Regions from separate parts of the Aliamphritea hakodatensis genome, predicted to be linked through region 1. Evidence: riboswitches for the same ligand, from Rfam matches in the RefSeq annotation. Region 1 holds a riboswitch; each other region holds the start of a gene.

Region 1 (3,526 bases):
TACTCATCAGACACAGTTCCCCCAGCGGCGGGTGAAGCCCGGGCCATTCTGAACCTGGCTATTCCGCTGGCGGTTGCACATATTGCGATGGTCGGTATGGAAGTCATCGATACCATTGTTGCCGGACAGTACAGTGCGCAGGATCTGGCGGGGCTGGCAATGGGCGGCAGTATCTGGCTGATACTGGTGCTGTTTATGGTGGGTGTTCTGGGGGCAGTACTGCCACGTATGGCGCGATTTTACGGTGCGGATGATGGCGCGAACGTCACCGGTGAAGTGCAACAGGGAATGATTCTGGCGGTAACGCTGGGGCTGATAATGACGGCGCTGAGCTGGATTATTCCCGGCTGGCTGCCCGGGCTGGGCGCGGGGGACACTGAAACCCGCATTGCGCAGGGCTATATCAGCATTATCGGTTTGGGCTTTCCGGCGATCGGCGTCTTTATTGTCGTTATGAATCTGCTGGAAAGTCACGGGCTGACCCGCTTCATTGCGCTGACCAGCCTGCTTATTTTACCGTTGAATCTGTTGCTGGATTATGTGTTTGTATTTGGCGTCGGGCCATTTGAAGGCATGGGCGGGGTTGGCTGTGCGGTCACCTCGGCTTCGCTGTACGCTTTATGGACTGTTGCGCTGTGCGTGTACGCGGCGAAACATCCGAAGCTGAAAGGTTACCGTGTTTACCAGCGCTGGCCGGGGGTCGACAAACAGCGGATTAAAGCGATTCTGGGCCTTGGCCTGCCCATCGGTCTGATGCTGCTGGCGGAAGAAGGCTATTTTAATATTTCTGCGTTACTGATCGCGCCTTTAGGTGTCAGTTCAATGGGGGCGCACCAGATTACCATCCAGGTGGCGGCGCTGGTGCTGATGGTCGGGCTGTGTATCGGCCAGGCAACCGCCATTCGCGCTTCGCACAGTATCGGCCGGGAGGATACCCGCGGTGTACACCAGCAACTGAAAGTGGGGCTGGCTATGGTGCTGGTATTCAGTCTGGTGTCTGGCGCGCTGATCATGATCTGGCATGACAGGGTACCCGGGTTGTTCGTCCGGGATGCGGCGGTAATCGCACTGTCAGCGAGCATGCTGGTATTCGCACCGCTGTTCTTTGTATTCGATGCGCTGCAGGTGTGGTGTATCCAGGTGCTCAGAGGGTTTCAGGATACCCGTATGCCGATGCTGATCCAGCTAACATCTTACTGGGCAATCGGGTTTCCACTGGGTTACAGCCTTGGGCTCACTGATCTGTGGGGTGAGCAGTATGGTGTATTTGGCTTCTGGGCCGGCTTTATGTGTGGGGTGTTGCTCAGTGCAATGTTCCAGGCGCGACGTCTCTACCGGATGGTGCGACAGCAAGTCTGGCTGCCGGCCCACTGAAGCATTCTCTCTTTTCCGGCTGAAAAAACAGTTTTCCCTGTGTTTTAAGGATCACGGTATCTGAGAGGCTGTTTTTTCTGCATCTGATTGCGACTCATACCCTGCTTTTATGCGACTTACGACCTTTTCACCGGCTTTTTTGGGTCTGGAATGGTCGTTTTTAAGCAATGACCGAAGTTTTTTTTTGCGATACTGGCGCCACTTAGGACACGCCGTCACAAGCGGCGGGTTGGTGAAAACAGTGAAACTCTGTTGCTATCCCCGTAACGGTGAGAACGTTTTCTGATAAAGATGCGTTTTTAGCCCGATCCCACCTAAGTCACAAACTGGATACCAGGCACGGAGCCTGGTGATTAAGGTTGCGGTGGACAACAAAACTGAATTGCGGCTTGGCTGCAGGGTTATCCCTTGCCAGAAAAAGCTGTAACAATTCATGCTGTTCACCGCCTGAGATGCTATTGCTTTTTTAGTGTAGGCGGCCCTATGCAACACGTACTTACCGAGCTTGCCAATAAGCCAAAGAACTTCAGTCTGGCTGGCAAATTTTACAATGACCCTGCGCTTTATCAGATGGATCTGGAAAATATCTGGTACAAAGACTGGATATTTGTCGGCCATGATTTTGAGTTAGCCAATACCGGCGATTACATGACCCTGCCTCTGGGCGAGCATAACATCGTCATCATCAATCAGGGTGAATCCCTGAAAGCCTTCTATAACCGTTGTCCGGTCAGCGGCTATCCGCTGTGTAACGAAGAGAGCGGTAACCAACTGACCCTGGGTGACAGCGGTGCGACAATTCAGTATCAGCTGGATGGCGAATCCCTGGGTGAGGAAGAAGCACAGCTGCAGCCGGTAGCGCTGAACAGTGTGCAGAGCTATCTGTTTGTTTGCCTGGCGGATGCGCCGGAAGATTTTGCGGCGTTCAGCAGTGTGGTCGAGCCGTATATGGCACCGCACAGCATGGCCAATGTGAAAATTGCTGCCCAGTCTTCCATCATTGAAGAAGGTAACTGGAAGCTGGTATTCGAGAATAACCGCGAATGTTATCACTGCCTGAGTAACCATCCGGAACTGATCATTACTTACCCGGAAGACCCGGCGGTCACCGGTGTCAGCCCGACGGGCGAAGTGCCTGCCATGGTGTCTGATCACTGGGAGCGCTGTGAAGAAGCCGGTTTGCCAAGCCGTTTTAAAATTTCCGATAAAGGCGACTTCCGGGTGGCCCGTATGCCACTGCTCAAAGACTTCACCAGCTACACCATGAGCGGCGAAGATGCGGTCGCCAAGCCGCTGTGCGATGAAGCGCTGCCAAATGTCGGTGCCCTGGTGTTGTTCCATTACCCGAATACCTGGAATCACTTTCTGGGTGATCACGTTATTTCTTTCCGTATGTTGCCACTGGGGCCGCAGACCACACTGGTGACCACTAAGTGGATGGTGCGGGCTGATGCTGAAGAAAATGTGGATTACAACCCGGCGGAGCTGCTGGAAGTATGGGAAGCCACCAATGCTCAGGATAAGCACCTGGTGGAAGAGAACCAGCGGGGCATTAATTCACCGCTGTATTCATCCGGCCCGTACTCGGAAAATCAGGAAGACGGTGTTATTCAGTTTATTGAATGGTACAGCAACACTTTGCAGGCACGCCTGAGCTGAAACTCACGGCAGTAAGAGATCTGATAATGACAACAACAACTTCGACAAGCCGCCCCTGTGGAACTGAAGACAATCAGGAACTGATTTACCAGAGCCACGAAAGTTCTAAATCTGAACTGCATGAGCAGTGGTACAGTGACTGGATTTTTGCTGGCCATAGCAGCCAGATTCCTGCTAATGGTGACTACATTACGGTTCAGGCGGGTCACTATCCTGTGATTTTAGTCCGTAATAATGATGCTGAAATCGTCGCTTTGAATAACAGTTGCCGGCACCGTGGTTCACGGGTGTGCCAGCAGGACAAAGGTAATGCGCCAAATCTGGTGTGTCCTTATCATCAGTGGACGTACGATCTGAACGGTCAGCTGGTTTTTGCCCGTAACATGATGGATGAAATCAACATCGATGAGTTTCCGCTCAAGAAGTTTGCAGTAGCGGAACATGATGGTTTTGTCTTCGTACATCTGACGGATGAAAGTGCAGTATTTGCAGG
Region 2 (3,526 bases), 2.5 Mb from region 1:
AAGAAGAGTATATGGATCTGCTGGCGGGGCACCTGACCAAGACCCTGCGCAAACGCCGTGAATTTATTTTCTGCGGCCCGCTGCACATTGCTCACAAGCCTGTTGATCTGAGCAACTGGTACGTTAACCAGAGTGTATCCGGCTTCCTGCCCCACGAACGGGAATGGATGGCAGATATCTTTGATGAGATGGGCTATGTGGATGCCTTCCGGCAGGTCAATCACGCCGATCACCAGTATACCTGGTGGCCGGAATACAACCGTGCCCGGGAGCTTAATGAAGGTGCCCGTCTGGATTATCAGATCACCACGGCAAACCTGCGCAAAACGGTTAAGTCTGCCCGTATCTTCCGCGATACGGCATTCTCGGCTCACGCTCCGGTGATCATAGATTACGATATCTGACACATAAAAATGCCGGCATCAGCCGGCATTTTTGTATCAGTTAGTCCGGTTATTCAGCATCTTGCTTCGCCGCTTCACGTAACGCCCGCTCTTCCAGGAACGCAGGAATGATCTCTTCTTTATAGCTGGCATAATGCTGGCTGATGAATTTCTCTTCGTCCCATTCGCCCTGCAAAAACTCGCGGGACTTAGGTGTACCGGCATACACAGATACCTGCGCTTCCTGCCCGTTTTCCAGACGGATAATCGCCAGCTTACGCATATACAGTCCCACGTCGGCTTCTTCAAAATCATCCAGAATCGCCAGCGACGCATCATCGACTTCCAACAGGACAGAACCCTGTATCTGATTACCCGGTGACGGCACCGCCACTCCCAGATCCGACCAGCCTTCCATATGCAGAGTCAGGCGCTGATGGTTCAGTAATTCTGCAGACACCTTCTGAAACGTATTACCGGTCAGCTGCTGCAACAGCTCATCATATTGCAGCACACCATAAACAAAAATATTGGTCGACATGAGATTACCGTCACTTATTTACATTCTCTGTCCGCCAGACCATCCGGCGGCAAGGGGGTGATGATAATCGGCTTCGCGGAACGATGAAAGTAATGCCGCCAGCAAGGGTCAGAAGCACCTCTGCAGGAAGGCACATTTATTCTGCGAAACGTCGTTATCAGACAAGACATTACCTATTTTTCGACACATTTGTTTCATATCATTGCATTCAGATGACAAGTTTGTAATATGCCCGCGAGAATGGTTCTTCAGGAAAGCACTCCGGCCACCACAGACGGCAGCCGCGGCACTTTCCGACGGATTAAAATGGGAATAGGAAAAGGCATCTGTCACCACAGACACCTCACCCCTAGCTACCCCCGTAACTGTATGCAGCGAATTCTGTTTGTTCGACTCAGGCCACTGGAAAATCCGGGAAGGCTGAACATAAACGCAGACCTGCAAGCCAGGAGACCTGCCATTCCGATCGTCACCTACTAACATTGCGGGGCGCTGTGTTGGGCGGAAAACGTAACGGTGACAATACATAAATCTATTGTTACTGAACGTGCCGCCACCCTGTGTTGTCACGTCGGTTCGCCTGCGCGGACACCAGTTACACGACAACACAGGTGCTTTATGCAATTACGACACTCCTTATTAGCCTGCCTGCTGGCCGGCGCCACTGTTTCTGCCCAGGCGCAGGAAATCATCATCACTGCGTCCAAGGTTGAAGCCAGCCGGGAAGAAACCGGTTCCGCTGTCAGCATCATCGACTCAGAACATCTGGAAAACAATCAGATTACCCTGGTCGAAGAAGCCCTGCGTGAAGTACCGGGGCTGACCGTCAGCCAGACCGGCGGTATCGGCGGCAGAACCTCACTGCGCATCCGTGGTTTAGAGCCAAACCAGACGCTGGTACTGATCGACGGTGTTGAAGTGAACGACAACAGCTCCGTGTCTGAATTTAACTTTGCTGACCTGCTCAATCTGGACATTGAACGGATTGAAGTACTGCGCGGCGCACAAAGCGCGATCTGGGGCAGCGATGCTGCCGCCGGTGTGGTAAACATCATCACCAAACAGGGCAAAGGGCCGCTGAATGGCAGTGTCACCGTTGCCACCGGCAGCTACGATACCAACCAGCAAAGCTTCAACCTGAACGGCGGCGATGAGGTATACAATGTTGCCCTGAGCGGATCACTGCTGGACAGTTCAGGTATCTCCGCCGCGAACAGCGACAGGGGTCATAACGAAAAAGACGGCTACTCCAACAGCACCCTTAACTTTAAAGGCGGCATGCAGGCCACAGAGAACCTTGAGCTGAATCTGGTGTTACGCCATGTGGACGCTTTCCAGGAAACCGATAAGTCAGAATACCCTTCCGGTTTTATTGTCGATGACGACAGCGCCGCGAAGCGGGTTCAGAATTCAGGCCGTATTTCCGCCAAGCTGGATTCAGCTGACGGTAACTGGCAACAGGAAATCGGCTATGCCTTCACCAAGAGCCGGGAAAAGAACTTTGCCTTTAACTCCAACGCGCTGGGCCGCAAGCGTAAGCTGGACTATCAGAGCAATTACTTTATCCACAGCGATGCTGCGGAACACCGCCTGACCTTAGTGGCCGAGCGTGAAGAAGAAGATTTCGACTACAAAAGCAGCTCAACCAATGTGCATGAAGGCATTGATACCAACAGTCTGGTGGCGGAGTACGGTCTGAATCTGGATGAAACCTATTACTTTACCCTGGCAGGCCGTCGCGACTGGAATGACCGGTTTGCCAACGCCAATACCTACCGGGTCAGCTTTGCTGCCTGGCTGAATGATGACTGGCGTCTGCACACCAGCCGGGGCACCGGCATTAAAAACCCAACCCTGTTTGAAATGTTTGGCTTTGCCTCCAATTTCGTCAGCAACCCTGATCTCGACCCGGAAGAAACCACCAGCACAGATATGGGTCTGGAATATCACTTTACCGATCTGGATGGCTATGCAGACGCCACCCTGTTCCATAATGATATCCGGAACCAGATTAAAAACAGCGGTAACACCGTCATCAATCAGGAAGATGATTCGAGCATTAAGGGTCTGGAACTGACAGCCACCCTGAACCCCACCGATGATCTGCGCCTGAGCGCCAGCTACACCTACAGCCAGGCTGAAGACGCCAGCGGCAAACAGCTGATCCGGCATCCTGAACACACCGCCAGCCTGAATGCCAGCCAGTTGCTGTCAAACGGTAAAACCCGGCTCAGTGGCGGGTTACAGTTCACCGGCCGTCAGAATGACACCCGTTTCTCCAGCACCAATGATCCGGTTGAGCTGGACAGCTACACAGTCGCGAATCTTGCAGTTACCCATGCCTACTCCGATAATATTGAAATCTTCACTAAGGTGAATAACCTGTTTGATGAAGATTATGAAGAAATTTACGGCTACGGTACGCCGGGCATTAATTTCATGGTAGGCATTAAACTGAGCGGCGAGCTTTAAGCCCTCAGCGCTGACAGGGCAGCACTGTGACAAAAAACAGATCACTGATAGCAATTGTTGCTGTGCTGCTTGGCGCCCTGCTACTGAGCCGGCTGGATATTCGTGCCGGCCTGTTCAGTAACACGGCCCT
Region 3 (3,526 bases), 360 kb from region 1:
CAATGCCACACAGGCCAAAGATATAGCCAATACCGCCAAGAACATCCTGCAAACCGGCTTTCTCCTGGAAGGCCCGCAGCTCTTTGCGTAACGGCTTAACCTGCTTGGCAACTGCTTTTTCGATCATGCCCTGCATGGCCGCGTCATCATACTGTACCGCCGTACCGCCTGACGCTTTTGCCGCCGGCTTTGCCGAAGCCACTGCACCACCGACCAGAGAGGCGGGTAACTCATCAGCAGGCAGGATCATTTCCAGCACGTGGCCACTGCCCATTTCCATCCGGAACAGGTGATCAACCCGGGCGGCCGCTTCAAAGGTAAAGAAACCCTCTTCATCGGTTTCAGTTTCCAGCAGTACATTACCCGCCGGATCAGTGACCGTCACTTTAGTGCCGGCCGACGCCATATCGCCGTTTGAAAAACCGGCTTCACCTTCAATGGTGCTGCCGATGGCATAAACACCGCCCACTACGTTGTGAGCACTGGCCGGCAATGCAAACAGCATCACCAGCAAGACAAAAAATTTACGCATTATCCCAATCCTCCGCGAGATGCAGGAACTCAGGCTTAACCTTGCGGATCAGCAACACTGCAGCCGCGGTGACAAAACCTTCCACCAGCATTACCGGAATGTGTGCGATCAGGGTTGCCTTGGCCGCCAGCCAGAATGCTTCTCCGGATAACGCCAGAGATCCGGCAACCATCACAGTGGTCACAGCCACCGCACCGGCACCGCCTATTGCTCCCCAGATAGCCGCAACCCTGGGAGAAGACGAGGCAATCCCATGCCTGCAAAGGAAATACACCATCACCGCCGGCAGCGCTATATTGAAGGTATTTACCCCCAATACCAGAAAACCGCCGAAACCAAAGAAAACCGCCTGTAAAATCAGCGCAACCAGCAACGCAGGAAATGCTGCCCAGCCTAATGCCAGACCTATCAGGCCGTTAAGGATAAGGTGAACACTGGAAAAACCGATTGGCAGGTGAATGTAAGAAGCGATAAAAAATGCAGCGGACAAAACACCGACTTGTGGCAGGTGCTCATAATCCATCTTCTTCAGACCGTAGGCGACACCGGCCAGCGCCAGTAATGCACCACCGGCCAGAACCGGTTCGGAAAGCGCGCCATCTACTATATGCATAGCTGTTCCTGAAACTGTTAAACCGGCGTCCCTGTGAAGGGCCGCCGGTTGCAGTGTTTAGTTAAATTCGTGCGCCTGAACCCAGATAACCGCATCCTGAGACAGCTCTTTACCCTTGTATTCAGTATCCGGGCCTACACCCAGCGCAGCAAAGCCCCAGTGACCGGCTTTTGGAATACCGAAGGTAAAGGTACCGTTGGCATCCGCAAAGATCGTCATGGTGACAAAGGCGTCTGCCGGCGGCGTAATTTCCGCTTCAGCCGCGAAACGGTTATTGTCCATTTCCGGCTCGTAGTTCATGTATTCAACTTCGATTTCAGCAAACGGAACCGGCTCGCCATCGCCTTTAACCACACCGGTAAAGGTGCCGCCTTCATAAATCGCGTATGGCTTAGTCAGCGGCACGATCTCGGCCTTCAGACCCAGCTCTTCGTTCCAGTCCGTTGGCAGGCTGCCAACGTTAATGATGTTCTTGGTAATCTGCTGAATGTAGATATCTTCTTCCGCTTCCATATAAGGTTCCGGCGTCATGACAAATACATTGTCACCCAGACCGCGAAGCTTAACAGTCGCTTCGTATGCCGGGCCGGTATCCACTGCACTGGTCCACTCAATCGACTCCAGCTTGTCCATCAAATCTGTCTTCTTACCCTTGCGAACCATGAAGAATTCCTGCGGTTCACCCATTTTCATGACGTGACCGCTGGCAGCCGGATGGGTAAATGGCATTTTCAGAGTGACTTCACCGCCTTTATCCCGCAGCGATTCAGGAGTATAGACCAGCTGAAAGTGAGCCTGCGCTGTGCCGGCAACCAGGGAAGAACCTAAAACTAAAGCGGCAGATAACTGCTTAAAATTGAACACGTTTGATTTGCTCCGTCTGAATAAAAATACAGCCAGAGTTGGGAGGAGTCAGTGCAGTTTTTTGTGGGAAGATACAAAAACTGTACCTCGGTGAAGCCCTCCGCAACACCTAGTTATAACAAGCTACCAAGCCGGTCTCCGGACTCACCGACGGACTTTCGTCCCCTGTTTCGCCTTCCCACATAATATGATTCCCGGGGGAACCATCAGCTCGCAGTGGCGTTATGAAACAGTTTTATCGGTTTACCGTTGCGGGGGCAGTGTTGGGATTGTCTGAACTGATGGCTGCATAATTTGGCAATTACAACAGCAGCACAACAGCGTTAACGCACCAACTTCCCGAAAAAAGGCATTTACATCCCTTTATTCCACGTGTTTTACCACGCAACTCAGTAACGAAACCGCACAATACCTGCACCGCTCAAAGGTTGTCAATCAGCGCCGGTTAAATGTCGCAATTTAATAAAATAAGGTCTTCAGAAGGGAAAAAAACAGCCGCCGGAAGACGGCTGTACAGGTCGGCCAAACGGCGCCCTCAGGTAACAAACTGCCCCACCGCCAGCTTCAGCTGCTGAGCCTGAGCAGCCACCTCGTCGCTGGCTGTTACATTCAGTTGCGTCTGGGCGCTGGCATCATCAATAATCAGGCGAATTTTATCGACATTCTGGTTGATCTCACCGGCCACATTCGCCTGCTCTTCAGTCGCCGCTGCCACCTGCGCGGTCATATCCACAATGGTTTCGGCATCCTGTGTAATCGTATCAAGCATATCAATGCTGGCCTCTGCATGCTCTGCACTTTGCTGGCTGCGACTGAGACTCACAGACATCAGTTCAGTGGCACGGTTCGTGCGGGTCTGTAACTGGGAAATCATCCCTTCGATTTCACTGGCAGAGCTCTGCGTCCGTTCGGCCAGCGAGCGCACCTCATCAGCAACCACAGCAAAACCCCGGCCCTGCTCACCGGCGCGCGCAGCTTCAATAGATGCATTCAGCGCCAGCAGGTTGGTTTGCTCGGCAATTGATTTAATGACCCCCAGCACCGAACCTATTTCTTCGCTTTCTTTCTGCAACGTCTTCACTTCAGTGTCTGTATCACTGGCCTGATCCGCCAGGCTTCTTATACTGCCAATCAGCTCGGCGTTACTGGTTTTACTCTGCTCTGCCTGATGCAAAGAATTCCGGGCAGTTGCTGAGGTGTTCTCAGTATTCCCGGCTATCTCCGCCATTGCCGCCTCCATCTCATGAACGGCACTGGCAATCTGCACCACCTCATCCTGCTGATTCTGAAGATCCACAGCAGCAGAATTGGCACTCCTGGCCAACTGTTCAGAAGATGACTGTAAATGGCCGATGGCTTTCACCACATCACCGATCAGCGTCTGGAAAATTGTCATCATGGCATTAAAGTCGCAGCCCATTTTGCCTAACTCATCACGGCTGCTACCCTCATAACGTAAGGTCATATTTTTACCGGCACTGACCTTCTGCATACAGCTCGCCAGCCGGGATATCGGC
Region 4 (3,526 bases), 1.3 Mb from region 1:
AGCTGGGGGATAACCAGTATGAAACCACCCGCAATGGCCGGCGTTTCGGGGTCTATGAAGTGGCTTATGCGGTGTTTCCCCGCGAGGCCGGTGAGCTGAACATACCGGCACAGAGTCTTGATATTCAGGTTGGCCGGCGGAACCTGCTGAGCGGCCGGCCTGCACAGAAAGTACGTTTGCAAATGGGGGCCGAAACCCTGCAGGTGAAAGCCCGTCCGGCGGAATTTACGCCTCAGGAATGGCTGGTGGCGAATAAACTGGATCTTTCTGACAGCTGGAGCCAGCCACCGGAACAAATCCGTCTGGGAGAATCCCTGACCCGAACGGTTACGCTGGCAACGGTGGGGGCCGCCCCTGATCGCTTGCCCACCTTTGAGTTTGCCGATATCCCCGGGATGAATGTCTACGCCGAGCCGCTGCAAAATACGGAAGATCTCAACAGCCGGGGGGTTATCAATGCCCGCCAGCGCAGTGTGGCATTCGTGCCGGTGAAGCCCGGACTGATTGAAATTCCTGAGCTGGTCGTCAGGTGGTGGAACAGTACGGAAAACCGGGCAGAACAGGCCCGTTTACCGGCCCGGACGATTGAAGTGTTGCCAGCTGCCACAGGCCGTTCCGCGAGTGTACCTGCTGCACCGGCACAGCCGGCAGCGCCGTTACTGCCAGCATCTCCTTTGCCGGAGGCGGAGCCACAGATTATTTATCAGCCTGCGCCGCTGGCTTCCTGGTTACTGTGGGCGAATCTGTTCTGGGCCTGTCTGGCGCTGGTGCTGATTGTCGTGCTCCTGAAGCAACGCCGGCAGATAAGGGAGCTTCAGCCGGTTTCTGAAGCGGATTCGCTGTCTGAAAGGTCTGTGTTAGCGGATGGCTTTTCTGATGTGCAGCGGGCGCTGGCGGGTCAGCAACTGGCGGCGATTCATCAGGCTGTTCAGCACTGGGGCAATCGCTGTTACCGGTCGGGTTTATTGCCAGCCAGCGGTATCACGGGACTGAAGGCCTTAGCCGGTGATGACCTGACAGCACAGCTGGTACTGCTGGAGCGGGCGCTGTTTGCTTCGTCTGAAACCAGCGGCCCGGATCTGGATACACTGGGTACTGGTTTGGCTGAGTTGCATACACAGTTATCTGCGTTGCGATCCGGGCAGCAAAAAACGGCAGGTTTGTCAGCCTTTTATCCCGGCCAGTAACAGGCCGAAAGGGATGCGAATAGTTTGATCCGGATCGGTTTAACGGCGGATTGTGCTTGCCCGCCGCCGGCAAATTTTATATAACCGCTGGCAGACAATTTATATCCGCATACAGGTGCCCTGAGCTGTTTAACAGTGACGGGAGAATCGGGAATCCGGTGTGAGTCCGGAACGTGCCCAACGCTGTGAAGGGGATTCTGTAAACAGGCATTTGCCAGCCACTGAGTGATCTCGGGAAGGTGTTTACAGAAGCTGATCCTGAGTCAGAAGACCGGCCTGTAGGTATCAGAAAAGTGTTTGGACAGACACTTATCGCCACCATATCAAGGGGAATACCTATGGGGCATCCAACAACTGATTTTCCGCATCAGGAAACCATTCGTTTTACTTCACAGGACCGTGACGGTCTGTATAAAACCATTTTTAACCGCCGGGATGTCCGTGGGCAGTTCCGGCCGGACAGCATTCCTGACGAGGTGCTCAGCCGGGTGCTGTACGCAGCTCACCATGCGCCGTCGGTAGGTTTCATGCAGCCCTGGGATTTTATGCTGATTCGCGATGCCGGGGTGCGTCAGCAGGTGAAAGGCCTGTTTGATACGGCCCATGATGAAGCGGCAGATATGTTTTCAGAAGAAAAGCGGGACACCTACCGCTCCCTGAAGCTTGAGGGGATTCTGGAGTCACCGCTGAACATTTGTATTACCTGTGACCGTAGCCGGACCGGCCCGACGGTGATTGGCCGTACCCATATTCCGGAAATGGACATGTACAGCAGCGTATGTGCGGTACAGAACCTGTGGTTAGCTGCCCGGGCGGAAGGGTTGGGGATTGGCTGGGTTAGCATTATGGACCCGGAAAAGCTTCAGGATGTGCTGGGCATTCCCCGGGATATCGTGCCGGTTGCCTATCTGTGTATTGGCTATGTGGATCACTTCTATAAACGGCCGGAGCTTGAATCGGCCGGCTGGTTACCCCGGACACCGCTGGAAAGCCTGCTGCATTTTGATCAGTGGGGGAACCGGGATACCGCCGGGCAGGAAGGGATTACCGAAGCGGTTGTTGCTCAGGCTGATTTTCCTCATCAGCCTTTCTGAGGTCAGGGTGTCGGGGCGGTCGCTGGTCCTGTGACTGATCCGGTAACAATACAGTTACGGCCCTGACGTTTGGCATCGAGCAGGGCTTTATCCGCGCTGTCGAATAAAGCCTCTGCAGGCTGCCCCTGGTATTCTGCAACGCCAATGCTGATGGTCAGCTTTTCGCCGTCAAAACCGTTTTCCTGAATACTTTTCCGGCAGGCTTCGGCCAGTTTTAACGCGCCCTGCAGCGGTGTGTCCGGCAGGAGTATGACAAATTCTTCACCGCCGTAGCGGGCACAGAAATCCTGATGCCGGACCCTTTGTCTCAGCAGTCCGGCTACCCTGATGAGTACCTGATCACCAAAACTGTGGCCGCGGTTGTCATTCAGAATCTTAAAGTGATCAATGTCGATAACCAGCAGGCTGAGCGGGGTTTCCCGGGTACCGGCGTGGTGGGTTTCGCGGCTGAGTTCAGTGTTAAACGCGCGGCGGTTATTCAGCCCGGTAAGTTCGTCAGTCAGGGTCAGGCGGCGCAGTTCGCTGTTGGCACTGTCCAGCCGCTGTCTGGATTCATTCAGTTGCCGCTCCCGTGCTTCCAGTACTTTGAGAGATTTTCTCAGCCGAAGCAGTTGCATCACCTGATTTGCCAGTGCCGTCAGCGCGCGGGTCTGTTCTTCGCTGATGTCCTGTGGTTGGGTATCTACCGCACAGAGGGTGCCCAGCGCCATACCGGCGTCGTCAATCAGCGGTACCCCGGCGTAAAACCGGACGTGGGGCGGGTGGGTGACCATGCCGATGTCTTTCACCCGCGGATCTTTGTGGGTATCGGGCACGATGAAAGGATCAGCACCCATAATGGTCTGGGAGCAGATAGCAAAGCCCCGGGGGACTTCTTCAGGGGCGATGTTATACCGGGCTTTATGCCATTTCCGTTCGCCATCAACAAAGGCAACCATGGCTTTATCCACCCCGCAGACAAAGGCCGCCAGCCTGGCGATATCGTCGTAGGCCTGTTCGGGCAGGGTGTCGAGAATATCGTAATCTTCAAGCGCCAGCAGCCGTTCTGATTCGTTATCCGGAAGAGGGAACGCGTACGTCATATCATTACCTGTTGCTGTGAATGTTTCTTTCCGTGTAAAAGCATTCTTATTGCCTGGATTTTGCCGCCGGGTTTCAGGCTGGCAAGATCTGTATCAACGCATAGTTATCTAATATCTATGAAAATAGATGGCTAATACAGTGTTTATAAATCTGTGCTACCCA

Evidence for each region. A riboswitch is a leader RNA that binds a small molecule or an ion and turns the genes downstream of it on or off. The one in region 1 is predicted to bind cobalamin.
Region 2: it holds a riboswitch for cobalamin, as region 1 does, so the genes downstream of both, PCI15_RS00855 (TonB-dependent receptor plug domain-containing protein) here and PCI15_RS13275 (SRPBCC family protein) in region 1, are expected to answer to the same signal.
Region 3: it holds a riboswitch for cobalamin, as region 1 does, so the genes downstream of both, PCI15_RS14955 (DUF4198 domain-containing protein) here and PCI15_RS13275 (SRPBCC family protein) in region 1, are expected to answer to the same signal.
Region 4: it holds a riboswitch for cobalamin, as region 1 does, so the genes downstream of both, bluB (5,6-dimethylbenzimidazole synthase) here and PCI15_RS13275 (SRPBCC family protein) in region 1, are expected to answer to the same signal.

The regions. Positions count from the first base shown of each region.
Region 1 is NZ_AP025281.1:2,871,842-2,875,367, reverse strand. Features, by position in the region: gene PCI15_RS13280 (MATE family efflux transporter) at 1-1,374, shown strand, start outside; cobalamin riboswitch at 1,562-1,706, shown strand; gene PCI15_RS13275 (SRPBCC family protein) at 1,858-3,033, shown strand; gene PCI15_RS13270 (Rieske 2Fe-2S domain-containing protein) at 3,060-3,526, shown strand, end outside.
Region 2 is NZ_AP025281.1:193,861-197,386, reverse strand. Features, by position in the region: gene PCI15_RS00865 (exodeoxyribonuclease III) at 1-404, shown strand, start outside; gene PCI15_RS00860 (gamma-glutamylcyclotransferase family protein) at 454-924, opposite strand; cobalamin riboswitch at 1,192-1,400, shown strand; gene PCI15_RS00855 (TonB-dependent receptor plug domain-containing protein) at 1,543-3,396, shown strand; gene PCI15_RS00850 (ABC transporter substrate-binding protein) at 3,423-3,526, shown strand, end outside.
Region 3 is NZ_AP025281.1:3,229,605-3,233,130, forward strand. Features, by position in the region: gene PCI15_RS14945 (NikL family nickel/cobalt ECF transporter subunit) at 1-532, opposite strand, end outside; gene cbiM (cobalt transporter CbiM) at 525-1,145, opposite strand; gene PCI15_RS14955 (DUF4198 domain-containing protein) at 1,203-2,009, opposite strand; cobalamin riboswitch at 2,122-2,417, opposite strand; gene PCI15_RS14960 (methyl-accepting chemotaxis protein) at 2,545-3,526, opposite strand, start outside.
Region 4 is NZ_AP025281.1:1,579,890-1,583,415, forward strand. Features, by position in the region: gene PCI15_RS07175 (BatD family protein) at 1-1,187, shown strand, start outside; cobalamin riboswitch at 1,284-1,481, shown strand; gene bluB (5,6-dimethylbenzimidazole synthase) at 1,526-2,281, shown strand; gene PCI15_RS07185 (sensor domain-containing diguanylate cyclase) at 2,284-3,363, opposite strand.